Regions from separate parts of the Streptomyces sp. NPDC001770 genome, predicted to be linked through region 3. Evidence: riboswitches for the same ligand, from Rfam matches in the RefSeq annotation. Region 3 holds a riboswitch; each other region holds the start of a gene.
What was found. A riboswitch is a leader RNA that binds a small molecule or an ion and turns the genes downstream of it on or off. The one in region 3 is predicted to bind cobalamin.
Positions count from the first base shown of each region.

Region 1: another riboswitch for cobalamin. It lies ahead of ACWCSV_RS17525 (CbtB domain-containing protein); the one in region 3 lies ahead of cobN (cobaltochelatase subunit CobN).
Region 2: another riboswitch for cobalamin. It lies ahead of ACWCSV_RS28495 (ABC transporter substrate-binding protein); the one in region 3 lies ahead of cobN (cobaltochelatase subunit CobN).

Region 1 covers NZ_JBSFFN010000017.1:128,204-138,523, reverse strand. The annotation lists gene ACWCSV_RS17560 (GNAT family N-acetyltransferase) at 1-298, opposite strand, end outside; partial or broken gene ACWCSV_RS17555 (pirin family protein) at 314-1,342, opposite strand; gene ACWCSV_RS17550 (carboxymuconolactone decarboxylase family protein) at 1,418-1,906, shown strand; gene ACWCSV_RS17545 (undecaprenyl/decaprenyl-phosphate alpha-N-acetylglucosaminyl 1-phosphate transferase) at 2,228-3,439, shown strand; gene ACWCSV_RS17540 (sodium:solute symporter family protein) at 3,492-5,006, opposite strand; gene ACWCSV_RS17535 (glucarate dehydratase family protein) at 5,171-6,445, opposite strand; gene ACWCSV_RS17530 (5-dehydro-4-deoxyglucarate dehydratase) at 6,445-7,398, opposite strand; adenosylcobalamin (AdoCbl) riboswitch at 8,200-8,346, shown strand; gene ACWCSV_RS17525 (CbtB domain-containing protein) at 8,350-8,565, shown strand; gene ACWCSV_RS17520 (CbtA family protein) at 8,588-9,361, shown strand; gene ACWCSV_RS17515 (tetratricopeptide repeat protein) at 9,514-9,861, opposite strand; gene ACWCSV_RS17510 (pirin family protein) at 10,020-10,320, shown strand, end outside.
Region 2 covers NZ_JBSFFN010000038.1:36,385-46,704, forward strand. The annotation lists gene ACWCSV_RS28470 (sulfite oxidase) at 1-1,074, shown strand, start outside; gene ACWCSV_RS28475 (adenosylcobinamide amidohydrolase) at 1,091-1,765, opposite strand; gene ACWCSV_RS28480 (PRC and DUF2382 domain-containing protein) at 2,181-3,182, shown strand; gene ACWCSV_RS28485 (ABC transporter ATP-binding protein) at 3,289-4,077, opposite strand; gene ACWCSV_RS28490 (FecCD family ABC transporter permease) at 4,074-5,201, opposite strand; gene ACWCSV_RS28495 (ABC transporter substrate-binding protein) at 5,198-6,232, opposite strand; cobalamin riboswitch at 6,304-6,492, opposite strand; gene ACWCSV_RS28500 (beta-ketoacyl-[acyl-carrier-protein] synthase family protein) at 6,624-7,847, opposite strand; gene ACWCSV_RS28505 (acyl carrier protein) at 7,844-8,104, opposite strand; gene ACWCSV_RS28510 (acyl-CoA dehydrogenase family protein) at 8,398-10,257, opposite strand.
Region 3 covers NZ_JBSFFN010000008.1:13,341-23,660, forward strand. The annotation lists gene ACWCSV_RS09585 (alpha/beta hydrolase) at 1-790, opposite strand, end outside; gene ACWCSV_RS09590 (hypothetical protein) at 1,032-2,144, opposite strand; gene ACWCSV_RS09595 (VOC family protein) at 2,457-3,242, shown strand; gene cobN (cobaltochelatase subunit CobN) at 3,264-6,872, opposite strand; cobalamin riboswitch at 6,905-7,052, opposite strand; gene cobG (precorrin-3B synthase) at 7,146-8,468, shown strand; gene ACWCSV_RS09610 (precorrin-8X methylmutase) at 8,577-9,203, shown strand; gene cobJ (precorrin-3B C(17)-methyltransferase) at 9,323-10,320, shown strand, end outside.

The DNA of each region.
Region 1 (10,320 bases), on a different contig from region 3:
TGACCGGGTCGGTGATGTCGGCGAACTCCGTGTGCTTCGTGAGGAACTTCGCCACGTAGGGGCAGACCGGCACGATCCGCTTGCCGGAGGCCCGTACGTCGCTGAGCGCCTCCTCCACGAGGACGGACGCCAGACCCTGGCCGGCGAACGCGTCGTCGATCTCGGTGTGGAAGAAGACGCGCTGTTCGTCGCGGTCGCGGTAGGCGGTCAGCCCCGCGCGGACGCCGTCGACGTGGATCTCGTAACGGTGCCTGGCGTCGACGCGCTGGACGCTCGGGGTGGGGGCGGGCCGGCTCATGGAGTGCCTTTCGGTACGGGTCGGGTTGCCGCGGGGCGAGAGGGCGGCGTTCGGGAGTGAGGGGGCGGGGATGCGGTCGCCGGGGTAGCCGTCCACGTGACCGAAGCGGCTCGACGCCGCCTCCCACGCTTCACGCGCCTCGACGATGTCCTCGTGGCTGCGGCCCACGAAATTCCACCACATGACGATCTTCTCTTCGAACGGCGTTCCGCCCACGAGTACCGCCCGGGCGGGCGCGTCCGATTCGTTGGTCAGGGACAGCGTGCTGTTCCCCGGGCCGGCATAGCCCAACTCGGCAGGACTGAGCAGGGTTTCCTCCATGCGGATGCTCCCCTGGTCCACGAGCAGACCGTGCTCGAACGCGGTGTCCGTGTCCAGTGTGACGGTCGTGCGGGGGTCGACGACCAGTTCGGCGCCGAGCAGCGGGGTGAACGTCGGTACGGGAGAGGTGTCCCCGGCGAGCGAGCCGAGGAACACCCTGATGACGGCGCCGGGCACGCGCACCGCCTCCGGGGCGTGGTGGCGGAAGTCACGGCCGGTGTTCCGGTGCTCCTCCGGAAGCGCCACCCACAGCTGGACGCCGTGCAGGACCGTGGTGCCGGGAGTCGAGACCTCGGTGTGGCTGATCCCCAGTCCGCCGGTCATGAGGTTGAGCTCACCCGGGCGCACGTAGGCGTGGCTGCCCAGGCTGTCTCGGTGCTCGATCTCGCCGCTGAACAGCCAGCTGACCGTCTGCAGTCCGGTGTGCGGATGGGGCGCCACGTCCATTCCGCCCGTCTCGGCGACGTCGTCGGGGCCGTAGTGGTCGATGAAGCACCAGGCTCCGATGAGCGTCCGGGCCCGCTGCGGCAGGGTGCGCCGTACCGTCATCGCCCGGGGGCCGCCGAGGGGTACGTCCCGGGCGGTGAGCACCTCCACCCGGGCCGCATCCGCCGGGCCGCCGTCCGCTCCGGTCTCCTCGGGCCGCACGATCCGGTCCGGACCGGTGCCCCCGTTCCCCGGCGTCCCGCTCCCGCCAAAGGTGCTTTCATGTTCAACGATCATGCTCGATGGTAAGCCGCCGCCCGTCCGGGCGTGCGGGGTGGTGGAGGGGCGAGGCGCCCCGGTGAGGAGACACGGGTGAACGGCACCGAGGCGGCACGCGCCGAACGGCGGGTCTACATCGACAAGCAGAGCCCGAAGCCGTACCGCGCGCTGGTGGCGGCCTCCGACGCGGTGCGTGCCGCCGCGGAGGAGGCGGGGCTGAGCCGCACCCTGGTGGAACTGGTCAACCTCCGGGTCTCCCAGATCAACGGATGCGCCTTCTGCCTGGACGTGCACACCCGCGCCGCGCTCCGCGCGGGCGACACGAGCCGGCGGCTGGGGGTGCTGGCGGCCTGGCGCGACACCGAGGTGTTCACCGCACAGGAACGAGCCGCCCTCGCCCTGGCGGAGGCGACGACGAACCCCGCCGACGCCGCGCTCCAGGAGGCCTCCTACGCACTTGCGCGGGAGACCCTCTCCGACGACGAGATCGCGGCCGTGATCTGGGTGGCCGTCACCATCAACGCCTTCAACCGGGTCTCCATCATGAGCAAGCACCCGGTGCGCGCTTTTCCGGGGCAGTGAGGCGCACGCGGACCCACCTCCCGGGGCGGTGAGGGGCGGCGCGGGGCCGTCTCCCGGGCTGCGCGGGACCGTCTCCCGGGCGGTCCGGCGTAGTCATCTTGTCAGGTGACCATCTGTTCGGTTTCTCCTCGAACTCCAATCAAAATGCCCCTCTGCGTGTTATTTGGGGCATATCCCTACATGTGCACCTTAGGTTGTGGAACGACTCCACTCGGGTGGCGCGGTGCGCCGCCCCGGTTTGCGCGTTCCGAGGGCGCCGTGCGGGGCCGTCCCGTCCGGCGCGGGACGCCACGGGGCCCGGAACGAGGAAAGGCAGAGCAGGTGAACGTGGTCGGCGTCATCATCTCCGGGGCTGTCGCGCTGGTGATCACCGTGGCACTCACCGCGGTCGTCCGCGGACTTGCCCCGGTCATCGCGGCCAAGGGCGGGCGCCGGGGGCCTCGGCGGACCGTCGGGACGGGCGTCGCGGTGGTCCTGGCGACCACCGGCGTCATGCTCGCCGCACCCAGGCTGGGCCTCCCGGAACCCGGATTCGGGGTGCGCCTCCTCCTCACCGCGTCCTCGGCCGTCGCGGTGCTCGGACTGGTGAAGGAGCTGCGCCCGGTCGGCGCCCGGACGGAACTCGTCCTCCACACCGCCCTGGCCGCACTCGTCGCGGCGTTCTCCGGACTCTCCCCGGTGGCAGCGGTGTTCGGAGCCGTGCTCGTGGTGGTCCTCACCCACGCGCTCCAGCTGCTGGACGGCTCCGACGGCACGGCGGCCGGAGTGACCGTCGTCCTCGCGGCCGGACTGCTCACCTGCGCGGCGGTCGACCACCACCCCGGGACGGTACTGCTGCTCGCCGTGGTGGCCGCCTCCGTGTCCGGCGTACTGCCGTACAACTGGCCGCCCGCGCGCGTCTTCTACGGATCCTGCGGATCGCGTTACACAGGCTTCCTCCTGGCGGGCTCCGTCCTGCCGCTGCTCGCCGGCGCGCCGTCCGGGAGCGCCGCGTGGATCTCCGTACCCGCGGTGATGGCGGTCGCCCTGGCCGACCTGGTCCTCGTCCTGCTGTCCCGGCGGAAAGCGGGCCGGTCCCTCCTGGCACCGGGACAGGACCACGCCGTGCACCGGCTGCGCCGGCTCCGTCTGACGCCCCGGGGAGCTGCCGTCACGCTGATCCTGGCGACGGCCGCCTGCACCGCCACCGGCACGCTGATCCACACGGGTGTGTTCCATCCGGCGGTCGGCCTGGCGCTGCCCGCGGCCGTCGCCCTCGCGGTCGTGGCCCTGCTGCGGGTACCGGTGTACGCCCCGCCCGCGCCCGGCACCGGCATTCGCCGCAAGCCCACCGGCTCCGCCCTCTCCCCGGAAGCCCCGGTGGCCCCATCGCCCTCCTCGACGCGTCACAGGGCCACCGTGCCCGGCCCCACGCAGCAGGGCGCCCCCGAGCCGAAGCCGGGGACGCCCGCCCGCACACACGCACCGCACATCGCCGCCACCAGGAAGCCGGCCGAGGGACGCCCCGCGGACCTGGCCGGCGACCGGCGCTGACCTATCCGGAGCGACCCGCCCGCGCCGACCTGAGCGGCGCTCGCGGACCGGGTCAGACCTGTTCCGCCACCGGCTGCGGGGCTGCCTCTCCGGCGCCGGACTCCGGACCGGAGAGGGCCGCCACCACCGCGTCGGCCTCCGCGTTCGGCTCCGGCAGCAGGAGGCCGAGCGCGGCGTAGACGACGAGCGAGGTGACCAGCGGGGTGACGATCACGGTCGTCTGGGAAGCCCCGTCCAGGCCGTACTTGACGAAGAAGTACCCCGCGAGACCGAGCGCCCAGGACGCCAGGGCCGCCCGCGAGCCGCAGCGGCGGAACGCCGGCAGCAGCCCCAGCAGCATCGGGATGGAGATCGGTCCCATCACGGCCGCGACCATGCCGACGACGATCCCGAGGACTCCGCCGAAGTGGTCGGACTCGATGGCCACGACCATGGAGACCGCGATGAAGACGACCGTGACCACCCGCGCCGCCAGCAGGGTCCGTTCGTTGCCCGCGTTCCGGAAGCCGGGCACGAGGGCGGGCAGGATGTCGCGGGTGACCACGGACGAGATGGCGTTGGCGTCGGAGGAGGCCATGGCCATCGTGTGGGAGAACATCCCGGCGAGGGTCAGACCGACCAGCCCCATCGGCAGATAGGACTGCGCCATCAGCGCGTAGGTCTGCTGGGGATCGCTGATGTGGGGCATGAGCACCGGCGCGGCGACGGCGGGCAGCAGCAGCACCGCGGGCCAGACGAGGTACAGGACGGCCGAAAGACCGGCCGAACGCCGGGCCGACTTGGGGGAGTCGGTGGCCATGTACCGCTGCGCCAGGTTCCACATGCCGCCGTTGTACTCGAAGAGCTTCACCACGACGTACGCGGTGAGGAAGCCGGCGGTGTACGGCCCGACCAGCGGGTCGGTGTGGCCCTCCGGGAGCCGGTGCCACAGGGTGCCCAGACCCGAGATGCCGCCCAGGTGGTCGAGCACCACCCACATCATCGACAGCGCGGCCACCCCCTGGATGACGAACTGTCCGAACTCCGTCAGGGCGTCCGCCCACAGACCGCCGACCGTGCAGTACAGAAGGGTGACGACACCGGTCAGCAGAATGCCCTGGGTCATCGACATCCCGGTGAAGACCTCCAGGAGGATAGCCACCGACGCCCACTTGGCGGCCACGTCGAAAACCTTCAGCAACGTGCCGCTCCAGGCCAGGGCCTGCTGGGTGGGGACGTTGTAGCGGCGGGCGAGGTACTCCAGCGGGGAGGCCACCTTGTAGCGCCGCCGCAGCCGGTTCCACCGGGGGGCGAAGAGCCAGGCTCCCACGCCGGTGCCCACGGCCAGCGGCAGGAACGCCCAGACGTACACGGTGATGCCGTAGTCGTAGGCGACCGCCGCGTAGGCGACGAACACGGCCGCGCTGTAGCCGGACATGTGGTGCGAGATACCGGTCAGCCACCAGGGCATTCTGCCGCCACCGGTGAAGTAGTCGGAGACGTCGCTGACGCGCCGGTGCGACCACACGCCGATGAGCAGCATCACCAGGAAGTAGCCGCCGACGGCGACCCAGTCGAGCCAATGCATGGGCATACCTTCTTGTTGCTGGGACGGCCCCGTCACCAGGACGGCCCCGTCACCAGGACGGCCCCGTCACAAGGACGGGCTTGTCACGGGAGGAGAGTGGGGGAACCGGAGGCTGTCGTCCCCGGGCGTGCGGGCACCGCGGTGATGCCCGCACGCGCCCCGGATCACCAGCGCGGTGACTTGTTCTCGTACGACGGGTCCAGCCTGCGCATGTAGCCGGTGTCGTCCCGGTTGCGCAGGCCGCAGCGCAGGTACTGCTCGTGCAGCCTGGCCAGCGCGTCCCGGTCCAGCTCCACCCCCAGGCCCGGGGTGCGGGGCACGGCGACGGAACCGGCGCGGAAACCGAGGGCTCCGGGGACGATGACGTCCTCCGCCGGGTCCTTCCACGGCCAGTGGGTGTCGCAGGCGTAGGAGAGGTTCTCCGTGGCGGAAGCCAGGTGGGTCATCGCGGCCAGGCTGATGCCGAGATGGGAATTGGAGTGCATGGACAGGCCCATGCCGAAGGTGTCGCAGATCCCGGCCAGCAGCTTCGAGCGTTCCAGACCGCCCCAGTAGTGGTGGTCGGAGAGCACCACCTGCACCGCGTCCTGGCGCACCGAGGAGTGCAGTTCGTCGAAGGCGACCACGCACATGTTGGTGGCCAGCGGCATCGAGGCCTCGCGGGCGACCCGGGCCATGCCCTCCTGCCCCGGAGTGGGGTCCTCCAGATACTCCAGAACGCCTTCCAGGTCGCGCGCCACCTTCAGCGAAGTCTCCACGGTCCAGGCCGCGTTGGGGTCCAGGCGCAGCGGGGTGGTGGGGAACGCCTCGCGCAGCGCCAGGACCGCCTCGACCTCTTGATCCGGCGGCATGACCCCGCCCTTGAGCTTGATGGCGGTGAAGCCGTACTCGTCGACCATGCGCCGGGCCTGCGCCACGATCCCCCCGGGATCCAGGGCGGCGCCCCAGCCGTCGGGCTCGTGACCCGGGTGCGTCTCCCACTTGTAGAACAGATAGGCGCTGAAAGGAACGTGGTCGCGAACCGCGCCGCCGAGCAGATCGCTCACCGGGCGGCCGACGGCCCGGCCCCGGATGTCCAGGCAGGCCACCTCGAAGGGGGAGAAGACCCGGTCCACCGTGCTGCTGGTGGTGATCATGCCCGTAAGGCCGTGGCCGTCGCTTCCGGAGTCGCTGCCGATCACCTCGGCGATCCGCCGGCGCATCGGACCGGTGGCGTGGACGTCCATGCCAGTGATCGCGTCGGCGGCCGCACGCAGCCGGCGCAGATGACCCTCGTCGGCGTAGGTCTCGCCCAGCCCGGACACGCCCTGGTCGGTGTGGACCTCCACGACGGCGCGGAGCGCGTACGGCTCGTGGACGCCGACCGCGTTGAGGAGGGCCGGGTCCTTGAACGCCACGGGGGTGATCCCGATGCGGGTGATCCGCAGGCTGTCGCTCATCACAGCACATCCACGGCAACGGCACCGGCGCCGCTGACGGCCCCGGTCGTCACCAGAGCGCGGCCCTGCGCGACGATCCGTTCCAGTTCCGCGAGGTGCCCGGGCGTGGGATCGGTCAGCGGCGGGCGTACCCCGCCGACGTCGAGGCCTCCTTGCCGGACCGCAGCCTTGACCAGGGCGACCGAGTAACCGGGGACTTTCTCGCGCAGAGCGATCAGAGGATGGAAGAAGCCGCCCAGGAGCTGCTGGACGGTGGCGTCGTCCCCGGAGGTGACGGCCCGGTGGAAGGCGAGGGCGATCTCCGGCGCGAAGCAGAACACCGCGGACGAGTACAGCTCGACCCCGATGCCGCGACAGGCGAGCACGGTGCTCTCCGCGGTGGGCATCCCGTTGAAGAACTGGAACTCCGCGCCGCCGCACTCGCCGTCCGCGCGGACGGCGGTCACGATCCGGGACAGCAGGGAGAGATCACCGGTACCGTCCTTGAGGCCCACGACCTGGGGCATCCGGGCCACTTCGAGAGCCGAGGGAACGTCGAACCGAGCGGTGCCCCGCTGGTAGACGATCACCGGCAGCGAGCCGGCCGCGACCACCTGGCGCACATAGGCGACCAGTCCGGCAGGCTCTCCCGTCACCAGGTACGGAGGCATCAGCAGCAGCCCGTCGGCCCCGGCCTCCTCCGCGGCCCACGCGTACTGCCGGGCCAGAGGCAGCGAACCGCCCGCCCCCGCGAAGACCGGCACCCGACCGTCCGTCGCTTCCACCGCCGTCCGCACCGCCGAGGCGAACTCCTCCACACCGAGCGCGTGGAACTCCCCTGTGCCGCAGGCGACGAACACCCCGCCCGCCCCGGCGCGGACTCCGCTCCGTACGTGTTCCGCCAGCTTCGCGGTATCCACCGAATCGTCCGGAGCGAACGGAGTCACGGGAAAGAACAGAACACCCTCGAGCATGGAGCACCCTTCCGAGTTCATATGTATGAACGTTGGTCAATATGGCGAATCGCTGCACGGAAAGTAGGCGCCACCGCGCGCCGGGGTCAAGGGCCATGCATGGGTCGGTTTCAGGCAGGTGGGCCCGAAACGATCTACGTGTGACAGTGGGGAGCGTGGCCTTCGGCCAGAGGTCCGGGACTGTCGAGCCGTCGACTGTGAGAGGGGGGAATGTCTGTGTGAACGCAGCTTGAACTGGGGTGATGGCGCAGGTTGCTCATTGGGCGTCGCCCGCGAGGGGCGGGGTGAGGTCCTGCGGGTTCGCCGCGAGGGCTGCTGTTCGAGTGTGGATCCTGTAAGTGATTTTTGGCCATGATGCGGGTGAGGGTGAGGGATACCGGACGTTGAGCACGTGTGCGAAAGTCTTGCGATCGTTCCGCCGGCTGCACAACTGTGCGTGACCATGCACGATTGGGCGGGGCCGGGCGCGGGTCGAATGGATGCGGCTGGGGCCCGGATCGACCGCGACCGGGCCGCACACCCCTTGTTGGCCAGAGGCGGCTGGAGTCACCGGTCCACCGGTCCGCTGGTTCGCCGGTCCGCCGGTCCGGCCGGGCGGCGGGGCCGGAGTCGCGGCGCCCGGCGAGAGGGGCCTGCGACGGGGAGGGCGAGCCGAGTCGGCCGGCAGGGTCGCAGGTGAGGCGAATGTCACCCGCAGGATCGATGTGGAAGTTCATTCATCCTCAACATCTGCTCACAGCAAGCGTGTTGAGGAGAGGGCGAAGCAATGCCCCATGGCGGCGCCCGAACACAGGCGCTATGGTCTGACCAGCATGACGACGGCGCAACGGAAGTCCGGTGAGAATCCGGCACGGTCGCGCCACTGTGAACCCGTACCTGCGGGAAGTCAGACCCAGCACCGTCGTCTCAGGCACCACGATCGGGACGCGTGTTCCCTCAGGAGGTTCTGCCATGGCACACATTGCCGCACCCGCGACCGGCGTACCCGCCGTCACCCCCATATCGCTGAAGGCGATCGCCCCGTGGGCGGTCTTCTTCGGCATTCTCATGCTCGTCCTGCTGTACTTCGTCGGCGCCGAGCAGGGCGCCACCTCGCTCATCTCCGGCGAGGCCGTTCACGAGTGGGTCCACGACGGCCGTCACCTTCTCGGCTTCCCCTGCCACTAGACCTCAGGGGAACCGAACTCTCATGAATTCCATATCCGTTCGAGCGCTCCTGGTCCGCGGCATGCTCGCGGGCCTGCTCGCGGGCGTCGCGGCACTCCTCGTCGCCTACTTCCTCGGCGAGTCCCGGGTGGACGCGTCCATCGCCCTGGAAGAGGCCCACAACCACGACCATCACGGAGGCGAGGAGCTGGTCAGCCGGACGATGCAGGCCACCGGAGGTCTCGCCACCGGCGTCCTCGTCTTCGGTGTCGCCGTCGGCGGCATCGCGGCACTCGTCTTCTGCTACGCCCTCGGCCGCATCGGGAACTTCGGCCCACGGGCCACCGCGGCCCTGGTCGCCGGGGCGGCGCTGCTGACCGTGTACCTCGTACCGTTCCTCAAGTACCCGGCCAACCCGCCGGCCGTCGGCAACCCGGACACCATCGGCCAACGTACGGGGCTCTTCTTCCTCATGGTGGCGCTCAGCGTCCTGCTCGCCGTCGCCGCCGTCATCGCCGGGAGGCGGCTCGCACCGCGCCTCGGCAACTGGAACGCGACCGTCGCCGTGTCCGCCGGATACGTCCTGCTGATCGGACTCGCGTACGTGTTCCTGCCGTCGTTCGACGAGGTGGGCGCGGACTTCCCGGCGACCCTGCTCTGGGAGTTCCGGCTCTCCACCCTCGCGGTCCAGGCAACCCTGTGGGTGAGCTTCGGGCTGATCTTCGGTGCCCTCACCGAGCGCCTGCTGCTTCCCTCACCGGGACGGGGCGCGGCCTCCCGGGACAGCGCTCCCCGGCCCGCCGGGGTGGTGGGCTGACACCACCTCGCGACTGAATCACCGCGCACGTGTGCGGCCGGAGATCTCTCCGGCCGCACATGTCGCCGTAGTACGTCCGTCGCCGAACCGGCGCGATGTCAGCGGGCCCGACGCGGTTGCCGCCGCGTCGCCGCCGATGCGAAGCGGGCCCGTCAGCCGGTGGGGAAGTCGCCGTTCAGGGCGGCGGCCATCCGCAGGTGCGGCCCGGCTTCCTCGTGCCGGCCCTGGCGCTCCAGCGTGCGTCCCAGCAGCAGGCGCGCGTAGTCCTCGACCGGATCCCGCTCCAGGACGACCCGCAGCTCCGCCTCGGCCTTCCCGAGCCGCGCCGAGTGGTAGTAGGCGCGGGCGAGCAGCAGGCGCGGGGCAACCTGCTCGGGGACCTCGTCCACGAGCCCGCCGAGAATGCGCGCCGCGGTGAGGTACTCCTTCGCGTCGAAGAAGAACTGCGCGCGGTTCCAGCGGTCGGCGGCCGTGCCGAACTCGTAGTAGTTCTCGTCCATGTGGTTCCTCCTCTGCCGCCGGCGGGGCGGCTTTTCGAGCCTCCCGCCCGTGTGATCGCGACAACGTACCCCGGTGGTTGAATATTCCACTAAATCGCCGAGGTGACGATCGCGCCACTGACCCTCCAGCCCGGCCGGAGCGCAATAGGTTGACCACCATGAGCAACCTCGATCGCCAGGCCGCGCTGTCCGTCTGCGGAGGGCGGGGCTTCGTCGTCGCCGAACCGGTACGTGAACTCCTCACCCCGCGCCACGTACGGCTCGGTGAGTCCACCGAAGTCCGCAGGCTGCTGCCCAACCTCGGCCGCCGCATGATCGGCGCCTGGACCTTCGTCGACCACTACGGCCCCGACGACATCGCGGACGAACCCGGCATGCAGGTGCCGCCCCACCCGCACATGGGGCTGCAGACCGTGAGCTGGCTGCACGAGGGCGAGGTGCTCCACCGCGACAGCCTCG
Region 2 (10,320 bases), on a different contig from region 3:
GGTGTGGTGAAGCCGCTGCCCGCCGACCTGTTCACGATCCGGGGCACGAACGCGGAGACCAACTTCGCCGCGCTGCGCACGACGGGGCTGCTCACCCCCACGGACCGCTTCTTCGTACGGAACCACACCGCGACGCCCCGCATCGAGGCGGCCGACTGGAAACTCACCGTCTGGGGCGACGGGCTGACCGGCGGCCCGGTGGACTTCACGTACGACGCCCTGCGCGCCCTGCCGTCGGTCACCCGCACCACCTTCATCGAGTGCGCGGGCAACGCCCGCAGCTTCTACACCTCCCAGCAGAACCAGCAGGTCAGCGGCACGGCATGGACCCTCGGCGCGATCGGGACCGCGCGCTGGCGCGGGGTGCCGCTGCGGACCGTGCTGCGTCGTGCGGGCATCGGCCGGCACGCCGTCGACGTGCTGCCGCGCGGTCTGGACGCGGAGGTGGTGACCGACGGCGTGAACCTGGGGCGGGTGCGCCGGCCGCTGCCGGTGTCCAAGGCCCTGGACGACGTGCTGCTCGCCTACGAGATGAACGGCGAGCCGTTGCCGCCGGACCACGGATTCCCGGTGCGGCTGGTCGTGCCCTCGTGGGTGGGGGTCGCCAACATCAAGTGGGTGGGCGACATCGAGGTGAGCACCGAGCCGCTGGTCTCCCCGTGGAACACCACCCTCTACCGGCTGTTCGGACCCGGCTATCCCGCGGAGGGCAGCGCACCGCTGACCCGGCAGACCCTCAAGAGCGCCTTCGAGCTTCCGCTCGGCGCGTCCTTCACCGCGCGCCGGCGGGCGGGGCTGACGGGACGGTCCTGGTCGGGCGGCGCCCCGGTCCGGTCGGTGGAGATCAGCACGGACGGCGGGGTCCGCTGGCGGCGGGCCCGGCTGCGCGACGAACCGCGCGCGGGAAGCTGGGTGCGCTGGTCGGCGGAGTGGGTGCCGGACCGTACCGGGCCGGGCGTCCTGCTGGCGCGGGCCACGGACAGGTCGGGGCGGACCCAGCCGGAGACCGCCGCGTACAACACGCAGGGGTACCTCTTCGACGCCGTGGTACGCCACCCGGTGACGGTGGTCTGAGAGCGGGGGGAGGGGCCTACCGGAGCGGGGCCCCGCCGCCCGGCCGGCTGGGCTCGCGCGCGTCGCGCAGGTGGAGCAGCGCGCCGTCGAGTACGGCGGCGTGCACCGCCCTCGCCAGGCGTGCGCCCCAGCGCGACCGGGGACCGGCGAACGGTTCCGGGCCTTCGGCGCCCGGGGCGGGCACGGCGACGCAGACGGCGTCGGTGGGGGTTCCGGAGCAGTCCAGCCCGGCGTCCAGGAGCGCCTGCACCTTGGCCTCGGTGGCGGTGGCGACCGCGTTGACCAGGGCGGCGTCGCTGAGGGCGACCGGGAGGACGACGACGATGTTGACCGTTCCGGGTGGCGGCGGGCCGTCCGCGCCCGGCGCCGGGGCTGCCGCCCAGCCGCGTACGCCCAGGCCGCTGGTGACGGTGGCGGTCACGCCCCCGTCTTCCGCCTCGGTGTAGGCGCTCACGTCGGCGGCGGTCATGAGTCCGGTGCCGGGTCCGTCGAGTCCCTCCGCCGCCGCGATCTCCGCGAGGTGCCGGTCGGGGTCGAGCCTCGGGTACCCGCCGGGGACCTGGGCGTTGAGGATCCAGGCGCGGGTGCCGATGCCGCCGCCGAGGACCGCGCTGCTGCAGACCCGGCTGCCGGGGGCCAGCCGCCAGACCAGGTGGCCCAGCCGGTGGCCGTCCTCGTGCCGGGTGCGCAGGCGGCGGCGCGGGGCCGGGCGCGGGAGGGGTACGGAGACGATGGCGGTTCCCGGGGTGTGCGGCGGCCGGCCGTGGTGGCCGGCCGGTGCGGAGGCGATGGCCGGTCGGCGGTACGGACGACGACGGCCGGACGATCCTATGCGTGGCCCCGGTGCCGCCGGGCACCGGCCGTACGCCTTCCGGGCGGGCCGGTGTGCCGTCTGCCACCTGAGTCGTCACCCGTCTGGCCTAACGGGTGGCCCGGGTCGCCTTTCCCGGCGGTCGCGGGGCGGGGCAGGGGCGACGGCCCCTGTCCGCCGGGCCCCGGATGGCCGGTGGGTTGCAGGGGCCATCCGGGTGAGGCGCGATGGAACCGGGCGTGCCGCACCTGAGTGGACCCACCACAGGACGCGTCCGGGCGAGGAGGCATCGGTCATGGCAGCCGCTGACGGTTTCACGGATTCCGGAGAGCTCGACGGTCTCACCGTCTACGACAACGGGGGCGAGAAGGTCGGCAGTGTCGGCCGGGTGTACGTCGACGACGACACCGGCAAGCCCGACTGGGTCACGGTCAAGACCGGCATGTTCGGGATGAAGGAGAGCTTCGTTCCGCTCGCCGGGGCCCGTCGGGTCGGCGCGGACCTGCACGTGGCGCACCCGAAGGAGAGCGTCAAGGACGCTCCCCGGGTCGACGCGGACGCCCATCTCTCCGTCGCCGAGGAGGAGGAGCTCTACCGCCACTACGGACTCACGAGGAAGCCCAGGAGCACCGCAGGTACGGGCATGGGCGCGGACGGCCGGACGACGGCGGGCACGGGCGCGATGGGCGGCGCGGCCGGAGCGGCCGCGGGTGCCGGAGCGGCGGGCGCGGCCCGCACCTCCGGCACCGGCAAGGCGGCCGGCGGTACCGCGGGCATGACGGGCGCCGGCACGCACCGGGACACCGACGCCGCGGCCGGAGCACGGCCGCTGGCGGGCGCCGGTGCGAGGTCCGCCCCCGACATGTCCAAGGCCGACCTCGCCGGCCAGGAGGAACTCATCCGCTCCGAGGAGCAGCTGCGCGTCGGCACGGAGGAGTACGAGAGCGGGAAGGCCCGCCTGCACAAGTACGTCGTGACGGAGGAGGTCACCCGCACGGTGCCCGTCTCGCACGAGGAGGTTCGCGTGGTCCGGGAGCCGCTGGCGCCGGGCGAGAAGGTGACCGGGCAGACCGCCATAGGTGACCAGGACGTCGAGGTGACCCTGCACGCCGAGCGCGCGACCGTGCGCAAGGAGGCCGTGGCCGTGGAGCGGGTACGGCTGGAGAGGGACCGGGTGACCGAGCAGAAGGAGGTCTCCGCCGAGGTCCGCAAGGAGAAGATCGACTACGCGGACGGTACGGAATCCCGCACCGGCAAGGACATGGGCGGTGATTTCGGGCCGGGTGGACGCAGCTGACCTCCGGCCGCTCAGGCGGCGGACCGAGGCCACCACGGGCAGGGCGCGGGGGCGGAACCGCAGTGACGGTTCCGCCCGTGCGCCCTGCCCGTGCGCCCAGCCCGGATCAAGCCCCGGCGGCGGGCAGGAACCGCACGCTGGGCCGCCCCTGCGGGCCGTCCGGGGTGACCACGGACCGTACCCGGTAGACGTCCGCGATGAGCCGTTCGGTGATCACCTCGTGCGGGGTGCCCGCCGCGACCACCCGTCCGCCGTCCAGCACGGTGACCAGGTCGCAGAACATGGCGGCCAGGTTCAGGTCGTGCAGGGCGACGACGCAGGTGAGGGGCAGTGAGGACACCAGGGTCAGCAGCTCCAGCTGGTGCTGGATGTCCAGGTGGTTGGTGGGTTCGTCGAGGAGGAGCTCGCGGGGCTGCTGGGCGAGGGCGCGGGCGATCTGGACCCGCTGGCGTTCGCCGCCGGAGAGGGTGTGCCAGGACTGCCCGGCGCGGTCGTTCAGTCCGGTCCGTTCCAGGGCCCGCCGGACGGCCTCGTCGTCCGCCGGGCCCGGCGCGGACCAGGCACGGCGGTGCGGGATGCGCCCGAGGCGTACGACGTCGAGGACGCTCAGCTCGACCTGGGTCGCCGCGTGCTGGTCGACCACGGCGACCCGCCGGGCCACGGTGCGCCGGCTCGTCGTGGCCAGCGGTTCGCCGTCGAGCGTGACGAGGCCGCCCTCCGGCGGCAGGACGCCCGCGAGCACCCGCAACAGGGTTGATTTTCCGGAGCCGTTGGGGCCGATCAGGCCGACGGTGGCGCCGGGCGGCGGGGCGAGGGTCACCCCGTCGAGAACGAGACGGCCGCCGGCCGCCCGGCTCACCCGGTCGGCCCGCAGTCCCTCGGCGGGGGCGGTCATACGACTCTCCGGGTGCGGTGCAGGACCAGGACGAAGGCCGGTACCCCGATGAGCGCGGTAACCACGCCGACCGGCACCTCCTGGGGGTCCAGGACGGTCCTGGCCAGGGTGTCGACCCAGACCAGGAAGACGGCGCCGGCCAGCGCCGTGACGGGCAGCAGCCTGCGGTGTCCGGCACCCGCGAGTGCCCGGGCGGCGTGCGGCAGCACCAGGCCGACGAAGCCGATCGCCCCGGCCGAGCTGACCAGCGCGGCGGTGAGCAGCGCGGTGGTGCAGAGCAGCACGGTCCGGGTCCGCGCGACATGGACGCCGAGCGTGGCCGCGGCGTCCTGCCCGAAGGCGAAGGCGTCGAGCGTACGGGCGTGCCCCAGGCAGATCGCCAGGGTGAGTACCACCACGCCGGTGCAGAGCTGGACGTCCGTCCAGCCGACCCCGCTGAGCGAGCCGAGCAGCCAGAACAGCACCCCGCGCGTCTGCTCGGCGTCGGCGGCGGTCATCACGGTGAACGAGGTGAGCGCGGAGAAGAGCTGCATCACCGCGACGCCCGAGAGCACGACCCGGTCCGTGGTGCCGCCGAGGGTGTGGCTGAGGACGAGGACGAGCGCGAACGAGGCGAGCGCCCCGGCGAACGCGCCCGCCGAGAGGGAGACCGCTCCCCCGCCGACGCCCAGCACCACGACCACGACAGCGCCGGTGGAGGCCCCCGAGGAGACGCCGAGGACGAAGGGGTCGGCGAGCGGATTGCGGAGCAGGGACTGCATGACGGTCCCGCACACCGCGAGCCCGGCGCCGCAGACGGCCGCGAGCAGGGTGCGCGGCATCCTGAGGTCCCAGATGATGCCGTCCCGGATCGGGCTCAGCTCCGTGTCACCGAGGCCCAGGTGGGCGGCGACCACCGACCACACGTCGGCGACGGAGATACGGGCCGGGCCGATGGTGACGGCCACCGCGACGGAGGCAAGCAGCAGCACGGTTCCGCCGCCCCACAGGAGCGGTTCGGGCAGGGTCCGCAGGCCGGTGCGCCGCCCGTCCGGTACGGGACGGATGCTCGCGCCGGCCGTCACCGGGCGGGGGCCGGCCTGTGCCGGGGTGCGGGCGGCCGCCGGGTCGCCGTCGGCCGTCATCCGGCGAGGCCGAACTCGCGCAGCCCCACCGCGACGCGCTCGATGCCCTCCACCGTGCGGATGGTGGGGTTCATGGCCTGGCCGCTGAGCAGGACGTACCGCTTGTTCCGTACGGCGTCCATGTTCTTGGTGACCGGGTTGGACTCCAGGAACTCGATCTTCTTCGCGGCGCTCTCCGCCGTCTGCGACTTGCGGGTGAGGTCGCCGATGACGAGGACGTCCGGATCACGGTCGGCGACGGTCTCCCAGTTGATCTGGGGCCATTCCTCGTGGGTGTCGTCGAAGGCGTTCTTCGCGCCGAGTTCGGTGGTGATGATGCCGGGCGCCCCGCAGCAGCCCGCCAGGTACGGGGCCTCGGAGTTGGCGAACCAGTACATCAGGGTGGTGCCGGAGGCGTCGATGCCGTCGGTCGCCTTCGCCACGCGGGCCCGCAGGCCGGCGATGAGCTTCTCGCCGCGTTCCGGTACGCCGAACACCCGGGCCAGGTCGCGTATCTCGCCGTAGACGCTGTCCAGGGTGAGGGCGGTGGAGCGGGCGCCGTCGCCGTCGCCACTGTTGTCCTTGCCGGTGCAGTCGGAGGGCGAGACGTACGTGGGGACGCCCAGGCCCTCGAACTGCTCGCGGGGCGCGACCCCGCCCTTGCCGAGTGTGGACTCGAACGAGGCGCTGACGAAGTCGGGTTCCTGCTCCAGCACCTTCTCCGAGGAGGGGGCGTTGTCGGAGAGCCTCGGGACCTTCGCGTTGGCCTTCTCCAGGCCCTTCATCACGGGGTCGGTCCAGGTGGCGGTGGCCGCGAGCCGGTCGGCGAGGCCGAGGGAGAGCAGGATCTCCGTCGATCCCTGGTTGAGGGAGACCGCGTGGCGCGGGGCGGAGGCGACGGTGACGGTGCGTCCGCAGTTGCGGAGCGTCACCGGGTATCCGTCACCGGCCGCGCCGGCGCCGGCCGGTGCGTCGTCGTCGGCACCACCGCAGGCGGTCAGCAGCAGGAGCCCCGCCGTCAGCAGGGCAGCGGGACGGGCGGATCGGGCCATGGGGGGCACGAGGTACCTCGGCGTCTCTGGGCCCATGCGCGGGGCCCGTTGTACGGAAGACTGCGGCCCGTACGGGTCGCAGGGCGCCAGCAGGTCTTCGGACTCGGGTTCGTGCGGACGGGGCGCCTTCCCGGGACACCCGTGGGTCTCCCAGTGGCCGTGGCCCCGCCCGTCCCCCTCACCGCTGCGCGTCAGTTCCGGACTCTCACCGGATTCCCTGACCCCATCTGTGGAGTGCGACTGGCACTGGGAAGCTATCACGCCCCTCCGCGCCTGCCGGATGCCTGTTCGGTGCGGTACGGCCATCGCTGCGGGACAGCCATCGGGGCCGGGTACGACAGCGGGCGCCGCCGGAGGTCGTCCGGCGGCGCCCGCTGCTCAGGTTCCCGGGTCAGGGCAGCCGCAGCGCGATCACGGCGTTGTGGCCGCCGAACCCGAAGGAGTGGCTGACGGCCCGCCGGACCACGACGGGCCGGGGGGCCTTGGTGACACAGTCGATGTCGAACCCGGGTGCCGGCGCGTCCAGGTTGGCGATCGGCGGGACGAGCTGGTGCTGGAGGGTCAGCACGGTGAGCGCGGCCTCGATGGCGCCCGCCGCCCCCATGCAGTGACCGAGCACGCCCTTGGGCGCGGTGACCGGCGGCCGGTGCGGGTAGGCCCCGGCGATGAGTGCGGCCTCGGTGGCGTCGTTGAGCGGGGTCGCGGTGCCGTGCGCGTTGACGTGGTCGACGTCCTCGGCGCGCCAGTCGGCGTCCCGCAGGGCGGCGTCGACGGCCGCCCTGGCCACCTTGCCTGAGGGGTGCGGGCTGGTGGGGTGGTGGGCGTCGGTGGTCGCCCCCGTGCCCGCGATCAACGCCCTCGGTACCGCCCCCCTGGCCAGGGCGTCCTCGGCCCGCTCCAGCACCATGATGGCGGCCCCCTCGCCCATGACGAGACCCGCGCGGTCCTCGGCGAACGGGCGGCAGAGCCGCGACGGGTCGCCGTCCGGCAGGGCCGCCGCCCCGGACCGGGCCAGGCCGGTCATCGCCACCGGGAAGACGATCGACTCGGTCGCCCCGGCGACGGCGATGTCGCACTGGCCGCTCATCAGCATGTCCCGCGCCACGGACAGGGCGGTGACCCCGGACGAACAGGCCGTGCACGGAGCGAGGCTGGGGCCGGTGGCCCCCAGTTGGATCGCGATCTCCGCGGCGGGCATGTTGGGGATGGTGAGCAGGATGCCCGCGGGCGAGGACGCCTCGGCCCCCAGCCGGTCCAGCACCACGGCCTGCTCGGCGAGGCCCGCCGACCCGCCGCTGCTGGTGCCCACCACGACCGAGACCCGGGCGCCGTCCCAGCCGCCCGGGTCGAGACCGGCGTCGGCCACCGCCTCCCGGGCGGCGAGCACGGCGAACTTGACGTACTTGCCCATCCGGTAGGCGGTCCGGCCGCCGACGGCGTCGTCCAGGTCGATGCCGGTGACCGTGCAGGCGAAGTCGACCGCGCACCCGTCCAGTTCGGGAACCGTACGGGCCGATGACACTCCGGCGAGCACGCCCTCCCAGGTGGAGGCCGTGTCGTTGCCCGCCGGGGTGATCATGCCCAGTCCGGTGACGGCGATCTCGGGCCTCTTCATCGGGTGTTGCTCACCGGCTCCCCGCGACGGGATGCGGTGCGGATGAACTCCGAGATGTCCGCGAGGGTGGCGTCCCGGTGGAGGGTGTCGACGGGGGTGTGGATGCCGAGGGTTTCCTTGATGACGACGGCGAACTCCGCCACCGCGAGTGAGTCCATCTCCAGGCTGTCCATCGTGGACTCCGGGTGAATCTCGGCCGGGGGCACCTTGAACGTATCGGTCAGCACGCCGACAATCTTCGGATGAATGGCCTTCATGATCTTCCTCTTGTATTCGGCACATACCTGGGGGGTGGCGGGCGCGTTCAGTGGGCCCATCTCGGTAACTGGCTGAGCCTCATCTGGTTACGCCTTCCGGCGAACCGATTCCTCTACGCCCACCTGCGACTTCTCCCGCCCCGCCGAGACAACGAAGGCCGTTCCCCAGTACGCCAGCAGAACGGCCTTCACCCCCAGTGAGCCCATGGCCTCGCGTACCCGTCGGACGCGCCCCTGAGAGGCGGCCTCCGCACTCCCTCCCTCGCCGGCCGCCGAACGGCCTGCTCCGTCGGTCACCGCGCGGCCTCCCCTGCCGGGCGGGCGGGAGCCCGGTGCCAGGGGCCTTCGGGGTCGTCGTAGGCGTCGGCGTAGGCGGACCCCGCGATCGGCCGGCCGGCGAAGAGCTCGTCCGGCAGCGCGAAGGAGCGCACCAGCGCGGGGGCGTGCGCGGCGACGGTGGCAACGGTCTCCTCGTACAGATCGGGCAGGGAGCGAACCTGCTCGGCCGTCACCCGGCCGTCGGCCAGCAGTTCCCCGCTGCCCTGCCCGACCTGGCGCAGCAGGAACAACCGCTCGACCTCGGCGAGCCGTTCGCGCGCGGGCCCCGCGGGCAGGGTGGCGCCGGCCTCCGCGAACGCCTCGGCGGCCTGCCGGACCGCGTGCGCCCGCACACCGCGCAGGGCGGCTCCCGAGGCCGCGTTCCAGCGGCCGAGCGCGTTCCCGGGCGGGGCGGCGCCCATCCGCGACCGGGCCCGCGCGAAGCGGAGCGCCTCCAGCGCGGCGAGCAGCCCGCGCAGGAACGCCGGGTCCCGGAGGTCGCCGGGCGCCTCCCCCGTCTCCCCGTCGGCCGCGTGTTCCGGGGCCGCGAGCAGCATCTCGGCCGCCGCCTTGGCGTGCACGGCGAGGTTGTCCCCCTCGGCGGTGATGGTGCCCTCGATGCCGGTGACCAGCGCGGCGAGCCCGTTGTGCTCCAGCAGCCCCTGGGCTCCGCAGCGTTCGCGGCACTCCACGATCACGTCCCTGGCCTGCCAGGTGATCCACCCCTTGGCGACGGCCACCAGCCGCTCCGCGGCGCCCCGGTCCGCCGTGCCCGCCTCCCAGCGGTCGAGCGCCCGGCGGTGCAGCAGACTCATCGCGAACACCGTGGCCAACGCCTCGGCCAGCGGCCCGTGGTGGGTGCGGTGGGCATAGACGGGGACCGCATCGGAGCCGCGCGGGCCGGCGACCGTACGGTGCCCGGCGTAGCGCACGGCGACGGCGAGCGCGACGCGCGCGGAGCCGACCGCGCAGGCGCTCATGGCCAGCTTGCCCGGGGTGACCCTGGCGAGGGAGACGAGCAGGCGCCGCCGCCTGCTCGGGAGCGCGCTGGCGAACTCGCCGCCGCCCCCGACATGTCCCTGCGGCCCGGCGAGCAGCGCGGTACGGGGGACGAAGCAGTCGTCGAACGAGGTGAGGCAGTGGTCCACCGGCGACCCCATCCGGGCCGGCAGCCTGCGCACCCGTACGCCCGGGAGGGCCGCGACGGCGTCGGTGAGCGGGACAAGCAGGAGGAAGACGCCGTGGTCGGTCCCGTCGACGACGAGCCGGGCGGCGACCAGCCCGCTCTTGGGGCCGCCCACCGGGCTGGTGTTGGGCATGAACTTCTGCGCGCCCGCGTGCGGGGTGCGCAGTACGAAGCCGTCGCGCGGGGGGTCGTAGGTGGCGGTCGTCTCCACCTCCGTCGCGTCGTTGCCGTGCGCGACCTCCGTACAGAGGAAGGTGCCGATCTCGTCCATGTGCAGGGGACCGGAGAGATCGCGGCGGCCCTCGGGGTCGTGGTCGAGCAGGCTGCCGAGGAAGAGGTTGTAGTGAATCCCCGCCACCGTGGCGAGGGTGGGGTCGACCGGCCCGAGCCACTCGTGCATCGCGGTGAGGGAGCGTACGTCGGAGGCCAGCCGGGCCGCACTGTCGAGGGAGCGGTTGATCAGCCGCAACCGCTCGTAACTGATGACGAGTTGGTCCTCGGACGTGGCAGATGTGCCGCTCCGGAAAGCCTCGGTGGTGGTCAGCCGGCGCCAGAAGGCGTGCTCCCGGCGGAAGTCGGGGCCGAAGAGTACGGCGGTCAGGGCGTCCGTGACGGCAGGCGGCAGCGCCGCGGTCGGTTGAGGGGTCATGTTCGTTGAACGATCGTGGAAGGGCGAGGACACCCGCCGTCGTGCCGGTACCCGGTGCGTGCG
Region 3 (10,320 bases):
CCTCGACACGGTGGCCCTCACCGGCCGCCGCACGCCGGAGCACGTCGGCGAGTTCGTCGGGGGCGGAGAGCATCGGCCAGTGCCCGGTGGGGAGTTCGATGAGGGTGACGCCGGGCCGGGTGAGCGCCTGGACGCGTGGTTCACCGATCTTGACCAGGGATTCGACCAGTTCGATGGTCGATCCGTTCCTCGTGCTGAGAAGGCCCGTGTACGGGAGGGCGGCGGCGGCCCCGGTCGGCGGCAGTGGCTGGACGAGCGTGGCCGCCGGGTGCGGGACCGCCCGCCGCGCCAGCAGCTCCACCGCCTCGTCGGACAGGTCGGCGGCGCCCGGCCGGCCGCGCCACTCCTCGGCGGAGGGCGGGGCTGCCAGGCCGGAGCCCGGCCCCTCGGGCGGAGCGGTCACCGCCGCCACCGCCCGCTCGCGCACCGCCGGGTCCAGTTCGATGACGAGGGCCGGTTCACCGTCCTGGGGCAGTCCGGCGTCCACGTTGACGATCCGGGCGACCCGCTCCGGGCGCAGGGCCGCCGCACCGAGGACGGGGAGGATGCCGTAGTCGTGGCCGACGAGAACCACCTCGGTCTCCTCGGCGGGCATCGCGTCGACGATCCGCACCAGATCGTCGATGTGGGTGGCGAGGCTCGTCCCGGACCCGGCCGCCGCATCGCCCTCGCCCAGCCCGGTGAGGGTGACCGGGACAGCCGTGTCACCCGCCTCGCCCAGCGCCTGTGCCACGTGGTCCCAGATCCAGCCCCCGGTGAACGTGCCGGGCACCAACAGGAAAGCCGTCATCGGCCGCCTCCGCCTCCTTCTACCGCACGGACCGGAGCACGCACGCACCGAGCGCGCCCCCTGCCTCCTCAACTCCGGTGACACGAGGCCGAGTTCCCGCACCCGCACGGGATCACCCGACCGGGGCAGGACATCCCCCGGACGGCCGGTACAGCCCTGCGGCCGGTTCAGCCACCGTGGCCGGACATCCCCCGCGCGGCCGGTCCAGGCCTACGGCCGGTACAGCCCCGCGCCACCCGGTTCAGCCCGGGTGCCGCTCGGTGATCCGCCCCACCGCGTCGGCCAGCAGGTACGCGCTCCGCCCGCGCCCGGAGACCGTCACCCGGACGACCGGGGCCGGGCTGCCGCCGTCGGGCGTGATGTCGATCCGCCAGGTCTCGGGGTGGTCGATACCGAGCTCCGCACGCGCGGTGTCCACGAGCCCGGGGAGCAGTTCGTACGGGAGGGCGCGCAAGCTCATCGGGAGACCGCCGCCGGTGGACGGGCCCTTGCTGCCCACGGCCGACATCGCCTTCTCCTCGATGGTGATCCGGGTGCCCAGCTCGGTGCCCATGCCCGTGACCAGGATGTCCGCGAGGCGGCGCATCTCGCCGGGGCGCAGGGTCGACGCGGAGGAGGCGGAGCCGGTGACCGTGGTGACGGTGGTGGTCGTGCCGCTCGCCCCCGGGACCACCGTGGAGGTGGCGGAAGGCGCGGACGGCGGGTCGTCGAAGCGCTCTCCCAGCTCGCCCCAGTAGGGGAGGAGGGCCAGGGCAGCCCCGGCGAGCACGCCCAGCGGGAGCACCACGCACCCGGACCAGCCGGCCCCGTCGGACTTCACCCGGGTGTGCTCGGGCGCGGTGTCGATACGGGCGTCCGCCGCCCGGCGCGCCCACTCCTCCGTGGGCCTCCGGTCCAGCTCAACCCCCCAGGGCTGCGCCGCCGCGTACGTCACCACGACGACCCGGCCCTCGGGATAGTCCGACAGGTCGGCCAGGTTGATCTGCTCGTGGACGTGCACCCGGTACGCGGGGGCGTCGTCGGGCGCCACCGTGAGGTCGAACCGCACCGGCACGTCGGCGAACTCCCCGTGGGTGGCCCGCCGGTGCTCGATCCGGGCGAGCGCGACCCGTGGCGCCGGTACGGGCGTCCGCGACCGCCGTACCCGTGCGGGCACGGCCACCAGCAGCACCCCTGCCACCAGGCCACCGAGGCCGAAGCAGAAGAGCGCCACGTCCTTCAGCATCACGCCGACGGTCAGCGCGGTCAGCGCGCCGCCGACCAGGGCGCCCAGCACGAGCACCGCCGACACCGAGAGGAACTGCCGGGCCATCGAGCGCCCCGGGCGTGCGGACGTATCCCCCGTCGTCACCATGGCCGCGATTGTCCACGGCCCGGGTGACGCCGGGAAGACGAACGGCGGAACCCTGCCGGGGAGAACGGGGGCGGGCACGCGCGCGCGTGGGGCGGGCGGTTCCGGCGTCCGGGTGAAACCGGCGGATCCCCGGTGCCGGACGCGGGCGCGGGCGGGCCGGATCGGCATCGTGGCCTCAGCCCGGCTCGCTCCGCCCCTCCCCGCCCATCGCGTCCCGCCCCGCCCGTCCCGTCCGCCCCGTCCCGCCCCGTCCCGCCCGTCCCCTCCGCCCCGTCCCGCCCGTCCCTTCCGCCCCGTCCCCCAGGAGAACTCATGCTCGGCACCGACTTCCGTACCGGATCGCCCAACTGGCTCGACCTCGGCAGCCCCGACACCCGGGCCGCCGCCGCGTTCTACCACGCCGTCCTCGGCTGGGAGTTCGTCTCCGCCGGGCCCGAGACCGGCGGGTACGGGTTCTTCCGGACCGACGGGAAGACCGTCGCGGCCCTCGGCCCGCTCACCGAGGAGGGGGCATCGTCCGCCTGGACGGTCCACTTCAGGACCGACGACATCCACGCGACCGTCCAGGCGGTCAGGGACGGCGGCGGGAGCGTCCGGATGGAGCCCATGGACGTCATGGGCGAGGGGACACTGGCCCAGGTCACCGACGCGCAGGGCGCCGACTTCGCGCTCTGGCAGCCCGGCAGGACGGCCGGGCTGGAGCTCGCCTCGGCGCCGAACAGCCTGATCTGGGTGGAGCTGCACGTTCCGGACCCGGTCGCGGACATCGCCTTCTACCAGGGCCTGTTCGGCTGGCGGACCCAGGACATGCCGGTGCCCGGGATGACGTACCGGGTGCTGAGCACCGAGGACGGCGATCTCCAGGACACCACCTTCGGCGGGGCGGCTCCGGCGGACGACAGCAGTGGCGGCGAACAGTCCCGCTGGGTGCCCTACTTCCACGTGGTGGACGTCGACGCCACCGTCGAGGCGACCCGGTCGCACGGCGGGACCGTGCTGATGCCGGCCGCCGACATGTCCGACGTCGGCCGGATGGCCTGGCTCGCGGACCCCTTCGGCGCGGTGTTCGCGCTGCTGAAGCCCGACCCCCGGATGTAGAACCCCGGCGGGCCGCCCGGCTCAGTCGTCCCCGCCCTCCAGCTCGCCCTCCGTCTCCAGGAAGACCTGGCGCAGCGCTTCGAGGACGGCCGGGTCGGGCTTCGCCCACATCCCGCGCGACTCGGCCTCCAGGAGGCGTTCGGCGATCCCGTGCAGCGCCCAGGGGTTGGCCTGCTGGAGGAACTCCCGGTTCTCCGGGTCGAGTACGTACGTCTGGGTGAGCTTGTCGTACATCCAGTCGGCGACGACCCCGGTCGTGGCGTCGTAGCCGAACAAGTAGTCCACGGTGGCGGCGAGTTCGAAGGCACCCTTGTAGCCGTGGCGGCGCATCGCCTCGATCCAGCGGGGGTTGACCACGCGGGCGCGGAAGACGCGCGAGGTCTCCTCGACCAGGGTGCGGGTGCGGACCGTCTCGGGGCGGGTGGAGTCGCCGATGTACGCCTCGGGCGCGGTGCCCTTCAGCGCCCGCACGGCCGCCACCATGCCGCCGTGGTACTGGAAGTAGTCGTCCGAGTCCGCGATGTCGTGCTCGCGGGTGTCGGTGTTCTTCGCGGCGACCTCGATGCGCCGGTACGCGGTCTCCATCTCCTCGCGCGCCGGGCGCCCGTCGAGCTCGCGGCCGTAGGCGTAGCCGCCCCACACGGTGTAGACCTCGGCGAGGTCGGCATCGGTGCGCCAGTCGCGGGAGTCGATGAGCTGGAGGAGCCCGGCGCCGTACGTGCCCGGGCGCGAGCCGAAGATCCGGGTGGTGGCCCGGCGTTCGTCGCCGTGCTCGGCGAGGTCGGCCTGGGCGTGGGCGCGTACGTAGTTCTGCTCGGCCGGTTCGTCGAGCGAGGCGGCGAGCCGTACGGCGTCGTCCAGCAGGCCCACCGTGTGCGGGAAGGCGTCCCGGAAGAAGCCGGAGATGCGGAGCGTCACATCGATGCGGGGGCGGCCCAACTCCTCGTACGCGATGGGCTCCAGTCCGGTGACGCGGCGCGAGGCGTCGTCCCATACGGGGCGGATGCCGAGCAGCGCGAACGCCTCGGCGATGTCGTCGCCCGCCGTGCGCATCGCGCTGGTGCCCCAGAGCGAGAGGCCGACGGAGGAGGGCCAGTCGCCGTTGTCGGTGCGGTAGCGGGTCAGCAGCGAGTCGGCGAGGGCCTGCCCGGTCTCCCAGGCGAGCTTGGAGGGGACGGCCTTCGGGTCGACGGAGTAGAAGTTCCGGCCGGTCGGCAGTACGTTGACGAGCCCGCGCAGCGGCGAGCCGGAGGGCCCGGCAGGGACGAAGCCACCGTTCAACGCGTGAACGGTGTGGGTGAGTTCGTCGGTGGTGGCGGCGAGGCGCGGCACCACCTCGGTGGCGGCGAAGGCGAGGATGTCGGCGACGGCGGGCGCCAGGCCGGCGGCGACGGCCGCGACGGCGGACGGGTCCCATCCGGCGTCCTCCATCGCCTGGACCAGGGCGCGGGCCTGCTCCTCGATCTCGTCGGCGGCGGTGCGGGTGGCGGCGGACTCGTCCAGGCCGAGCGCCTCGCGCAGCCCGGGGAGCGACGCGGTGCCGCCCCAGATCTGGCGGGCGCGAAGCACCGCGAGGACCAGGTTGACCCGGTCGTTCCCGGCCGGGGGACTGCCCAGCACGTGCAGGCCGTCGCGGATCTGGACGTCCTTGATCTCGCAGAGCCAGCCGTCGAGATGCATGATGAACTCGTCGAAGCCCTCGTCCTCGGGCCGGTCTTCGAGCCCGAGGTCGTGGTCGAGCTTCGCGGCCTGGATGAGCGTCCAGATCTGGGCGCGGATCGCGGGCAGCTTCGCCGGGTCCATCGCGGCGATCTGGGCGTGCTCGTCGAGGAGTTGTTCCAGGCGCGCGATGTCGCCGTAGCTGTCGGCGCGGGCCATCGGCGGCACCAGGTGGTCGACGAGCGTGGCGTGCACCCGGCGCTTGGCCTGGGTGCCCTCGCCCGGGTCGTTGACGAGGAACGGGTAGACCAGCGGCAGGTCGCCGAGGGCCGCGTCCGGTCCGCAGGCGGCGGACAGCCCGGCGTTCTTGCCGGGCAGCCACTCCAGGTTGCCGTGCTTGCCGAGGTGGATCATCGCGTCGGCGCCGAAGCCGCCGTCCTCGGCGGTGGCGGCGATCCAGCGGTAGGCGGCCAGGTAGTGGTGCGAGGGCGGCAGGTCGGGGTCGTGGTAGATCGCGATCGGGTTCTCACCGAAGCCGCGCGGCGGCTGGATGAGGATCAGCAGATTGCCGCGCCGCAGCGCCGCGAGGACGATGTCGCCCTCCGGGTTCGCCGAACGGTCCACGAACATCTCGCCGGGCGCCGGACCCCAGTGCTCCTCGACCGCCGTGCGCAGCTCGGCGGGGAGGGTGGCGAACCAGCGGCGGTAGTCGGCCGCCGGGATACGGACCGGGTTGGCGGCCAGCTGCTCCTCGGTCAGCCACTCCTGGTCGTGGCCGCCCGCCTCGATCAGCGCGTGGATCAGCTCGTCGCCGTCGCCGGAGACCAGGCCCGGGATCCCGTCCGCGGGCCCGAAGTCGTACCCCTCGGCGCGCAGCCGGCGCAGCAGGGCGACGGCGCTCGCGGGGGTGTCCAGGCCGACCGCGTTGCCGATGCGGGAGTGCTTGGTCGGGTACGCGGAGAGCACCAGGGCGATCCGCTTCTCCGCGTTCGGGATGTGCCGCAGGCGGGCGTGGCGGACGGCGATCCCGGCGACCCGGGCGGCGCGCTCGGGGTCGGGGACGTACGCGGGCAGGCCGTCCGCGTCGATCTCCTTGAAGGAGAACGGCACCGTGATCAGGCGCCCGTCGAACTCCGGCACCGCGATCTGGGTGGCCGCGTCCAGCGGGGAGACGCCCTCGTCGTTCTCCTCCCACGCGGCGCGCGACCCGGTCAGGCAGAGCGCCTGGAGGATCGGTACGTCCAGCCCGGTCAGGGCGCCCGCGTCCCAGGACTCGTCGTCGCCGCCCGCCGACGCCTCGGCGGGACGGGTGCCGCCCGCCGCGAGGACGGTGGTCACGATCGCGTCGGCCGCGCGCAGGGCGTCGATCAGCCCGGGTTCGGGGGTACGGAGCGAGGCCACGTACAGCGGGAGCGCGCGGGCCCCGGCGTCCTCCACGGCAGTGCAGAGCGCGTCCACGAACGCGGTGTTGCCACTCATGTGGTGGGCGCGGTAGTAGAGCACCGCCACCGTGGGCGCGGTCCCGGGAAGCTCGCGGGCGGTCCGCTCCAGCGGGCCCCAGGCGGGGGCCGGGGCGGGCGGCTCGAAGCCGTGGCCGGTGAGCAGCACGGTGTCGGAGAGGAACCGGGCCAGCTGGCCGAGGTTCTCCGGGCCGCCGTGCGCGAGGTAGGCGTGGGCCTCGGCCGCGATGCCGATCGGGACGGTGGACGCGGCCATCAGCTGGGCGTCGGGAGCCTGCTCGCCGGTGAGGACGACGACCGGGAGGCCGGCGGCCCTGACCTGGTCGAGCCCCTCCTCCCAGGCACGCACCCCGCCGAGGAGGCGGACCACCACGAGCCCGGCGCCGTCGAGCAGTGCCGGGAGCCGGTCGAGCGGGAGCCGGGAGGGGTTGGCGTAGCGGTAGCGGACCGGGCCCTCGCAGGCGCGGGCGCTCAGCAGGTCGGTGTCGGAGGTCGACAGGAGCAGGATCATGCCGAGTCAGCCCTTCCTCGGGGTGTCCACGCCCCGGGCGGTGTCGGACGGCGGGAGTTCCTGACTCGTACGGCCGCGTCAGCGGGACGTACTCACAGTGGCGGGACCGCGCCGGAATCTCACCGGGCTTCCTCCCATGGCGCCGTCTGGCGTCGGCGGACCGAATGGTCCACCGTGAGCATCCTAGGGTGTGCGTCTCCGCCACGGCAGAGGGCCTCCGGGGGGCGGCACAGGTCACATGTGCGCTCCGGTGACCTTCCTGGGGACGTGGGTATGCTCGCCGCCATGTCCGCAACCGCCGATTCGCCCGGTTCCCCGGCCGCCGGTACCGCCCGGACCGGCGGCGACGCCTGTCCGGGAACGCTGCGGCTGCACCGGGCGGACGACGGTGCGCTGGCGCGCGTACGGATACCCGGCGGGGTGCTGACCGCCGCTCAGGCACGCACCCTGCTGGCCGCGGCCGAGCGGCTCGGCGACGGCGAACTGCACCTCACCTCGCGCGGCAACCTCCAACTCCGTGGGCTGGGAGCCGAGTGCGGCGGCGAACTCGCCGAACTGCTGAGCCGTGCGGGGCTGTTGCCGTCCGAGCGGCACGAGCGCGTCAGGAACGTCGTCGCCTCCCCGCTCTCCGGTCTCGACACCTCCAAACGCCCCGAAATACGCCCCTGGCTCACCGGGTTGGACACCTTGCTCTGCGGGAGCGAGCGGGCGGCCGCGCTCTCCGGCCGCTTCCTCTTCGCCCTCGACGACGGCCGGGGTGACGTGGACGCGCTGGGCGCCGACCTCACCCTGATCGCGGTCGGCGGCGGCCGGGCGCTGCTCCGGACCGGCCCCGGCGGCCCCCTCCTCCCCGTCCCCTTCGACGAGGCCCCGCGCGCCGCGCTGCTCGCCGCCGAGGCCTTCCTCGACCTGGCGGCCGACCCCGGCGTCTGGCGGATCTCCGCCCTCCCCGACGCCGCCCGCGCCGCCCTCCCCGCCGAGGCCGCCCGCCGCGCGGGGCTCGTACCACTGACCGTCGACGGACCGCCCGGCCCTGCCACCCCCGCGGTCCCCGAGCCCGGGGCCGTGACCGGACCCGGGGGCGCGGTCGCGCTGCACGCCGGGGTACCGATGGGGCGGCTGACCGGCGCGCGGTGGCGGACGCTCGTGGAGGCCGCGGAACGCCTCGGTTCCGGCGAGCTGCGCTGCACCCCGTGGCGCGGGGTCGTCGTGCCGGACCTGGCCGCCGAAGCCGCCCGGGAGGCCCTGGCCGTACTCGCCGAAGCCGGCCTGGTGACCGGGCCGGAATCTCCGTGGGCCGGGGTCGGCGCGTGCGTCGGGCGCCCCGGCTGCGCGAAGTCGCTGGCCGACGTGCGGGCCGAGGCGGAGGCCGCGCTCGGACCGCGCGCCCCACGCGCGCGGCTGCCCGTGTACTGGTCCGGGTGCGAACGCCGCTGCGGCCACCCCCACGGGGAGTGGATCGACGTCGTCGCCACCCCGGCGGGACACCGGATCGCGCGGGTGCGGGGGGAGTCGCGGGACGCCCCGGTGGCCGTCCCGGACGATCCGGCCGCGCTCGCCGCAGCGGTGGCGGCGGCCCGGGACACCCGTACCTGACCCGCCCGCGCCCCTGAACACGCGTCCCACCTGCCCCACCCGACCCACCGAACCGACCACGCCCCGGCACAGGACCGCCCGTGCCCGACCGAAGAAAGCGACAGCACTGTGCATCAGTACGAGAAGGACGGACCGGCGATCTACCGCCAGTCCTTCGCCACCATCCGCGCGGAGGCGGATCTCGCCGGTCTGCCCGCCGACGTCAGCCAGGTCGCGGTCCGGATGATCCACGCGTGCGGCATGGTCGACCTCGTACGCGACCTCGCCTTCTCCCCGACCGCCGTGGCCGACGCCCGCGCCGCGCTCCGCGCCGGGGCCCCGATCCTCTGCGACGTGGCGATGGTCGCCAGCGGAGTCACCCGCAAACGGCTGCCCGCGGAGAACGAGGTCGTCTGCACCCTCTCCGACCCCTCGGTTCCCGGGCTGGCCCGCGAGCTGGGCACCACGCGCAGCGCCGCCGCCCTTGAGCTGTGGCGGGACCGGCTGGAGGGCTCGGTCGTCGCCATCGGCAACGCGCCCACCGCGCTCTTCCGGCTGCTGGAGATGCTCGAGGAGGGCGCCCCGCTGCCCGCCGCCGTCATCGGTGTCCCGGTCGGCTTCATCGGCGCGGCCGAGTCCAAGGAGGCCCTCGCGGCGCACGTCTCCGGGGTCCAGCACCTCGTGGTGCGCGGCCGTCGCGGCGGCAGCGCCCTGGCGGCGGCCGCCGTCAACGCCCTCGCGAGCGAGGAGGAGTGACCGGGACCGTCGCGGCGAACGAGAACGCCGCACACGCCTCCACCCCCGCGCCCGACGACACGACGACCGGCGGCACGGGCCGGCTCTACGGGGTCGGCCTCGGCCCCGGCGACCCGGAGCTGATGACCGTCCGCGCGGTGCGGGCCATCGCCGAGGCGGACGTGATCGCCTTCCACAGCGCCCGGCACGGCCGCTCGATCGCCCGGTCCATCGCCGCCGCGCACATCCGGCCCGACCACATCGAGGAACCGCTGGTCTATCCGGTCACGACGGAGACCACCGACCACCCGGGCGGCTACCGGGGTGCGCTGGAGGACTTCTACACCGAGGCCGCGGCCCGGCTCGCCGTCCACCTCGACGCGGGCCGCACGGTGGCCGTCCTGGCCGAGGGCGACCCGCTCTTCTACGGCTCGTACATGCACATGCACAAGCGGCTGGCGGACCGTTACCCCGCCGAAGTCATCCCCGGGGTGACCTCGGTGAACGCCGCCGCCGCACGGCTCGGCACCCCGCTCGTGGAGGGTGAGGAGATCCTCACCATCCTCCCCGGCACCCTGCCGGAGGAGGAGCTGACGGCCCGTCTCGCGTCGACCGACTCCGCCGTGGTGATGAAGCTCGGCCGGACCTTCCCGGCGGTGCGCCGCGCGTTCGAGGCGTCCGGGCGGCTGCCCGAGGCACAGTACGTCGAACGCGCCACGATGGCCGGGGAGCGCACCGGCGCACTCGCGGAGGTGGAGCCCGGCTCGGTGCCGTACTTCGCGGTCGCCGTGGTGCCCAGCCGGATCGACGCCCCCCGCCCCGGGCCGGAGCCCGGCTCCGGCGAGGTCGTGGTGGTCGGCACCGGACCCGCCGGACCGCTCTGGCTGACGCCCGAGACGCGCGGGGCGCTGGCCGCCGCCGACGCGGTGGTCGGCTACACCACCTACCTCGACCGGGTACCGGTCCGGCCCGGCCAGGCCCGCCACGGCTCGGACAACAAGGTGGAGGCGGAGCGCGCCGAGTTCGCCCTCGACCTGGCCCGGCGCGGGCAGCGGGTGGCCGTGGTCTCCGGCGGCGACCCGGGCGTCTTCGCCATGGCCACCGCCGTCCTGGAGGCCGCCTCGCAGCCGGAGTACGG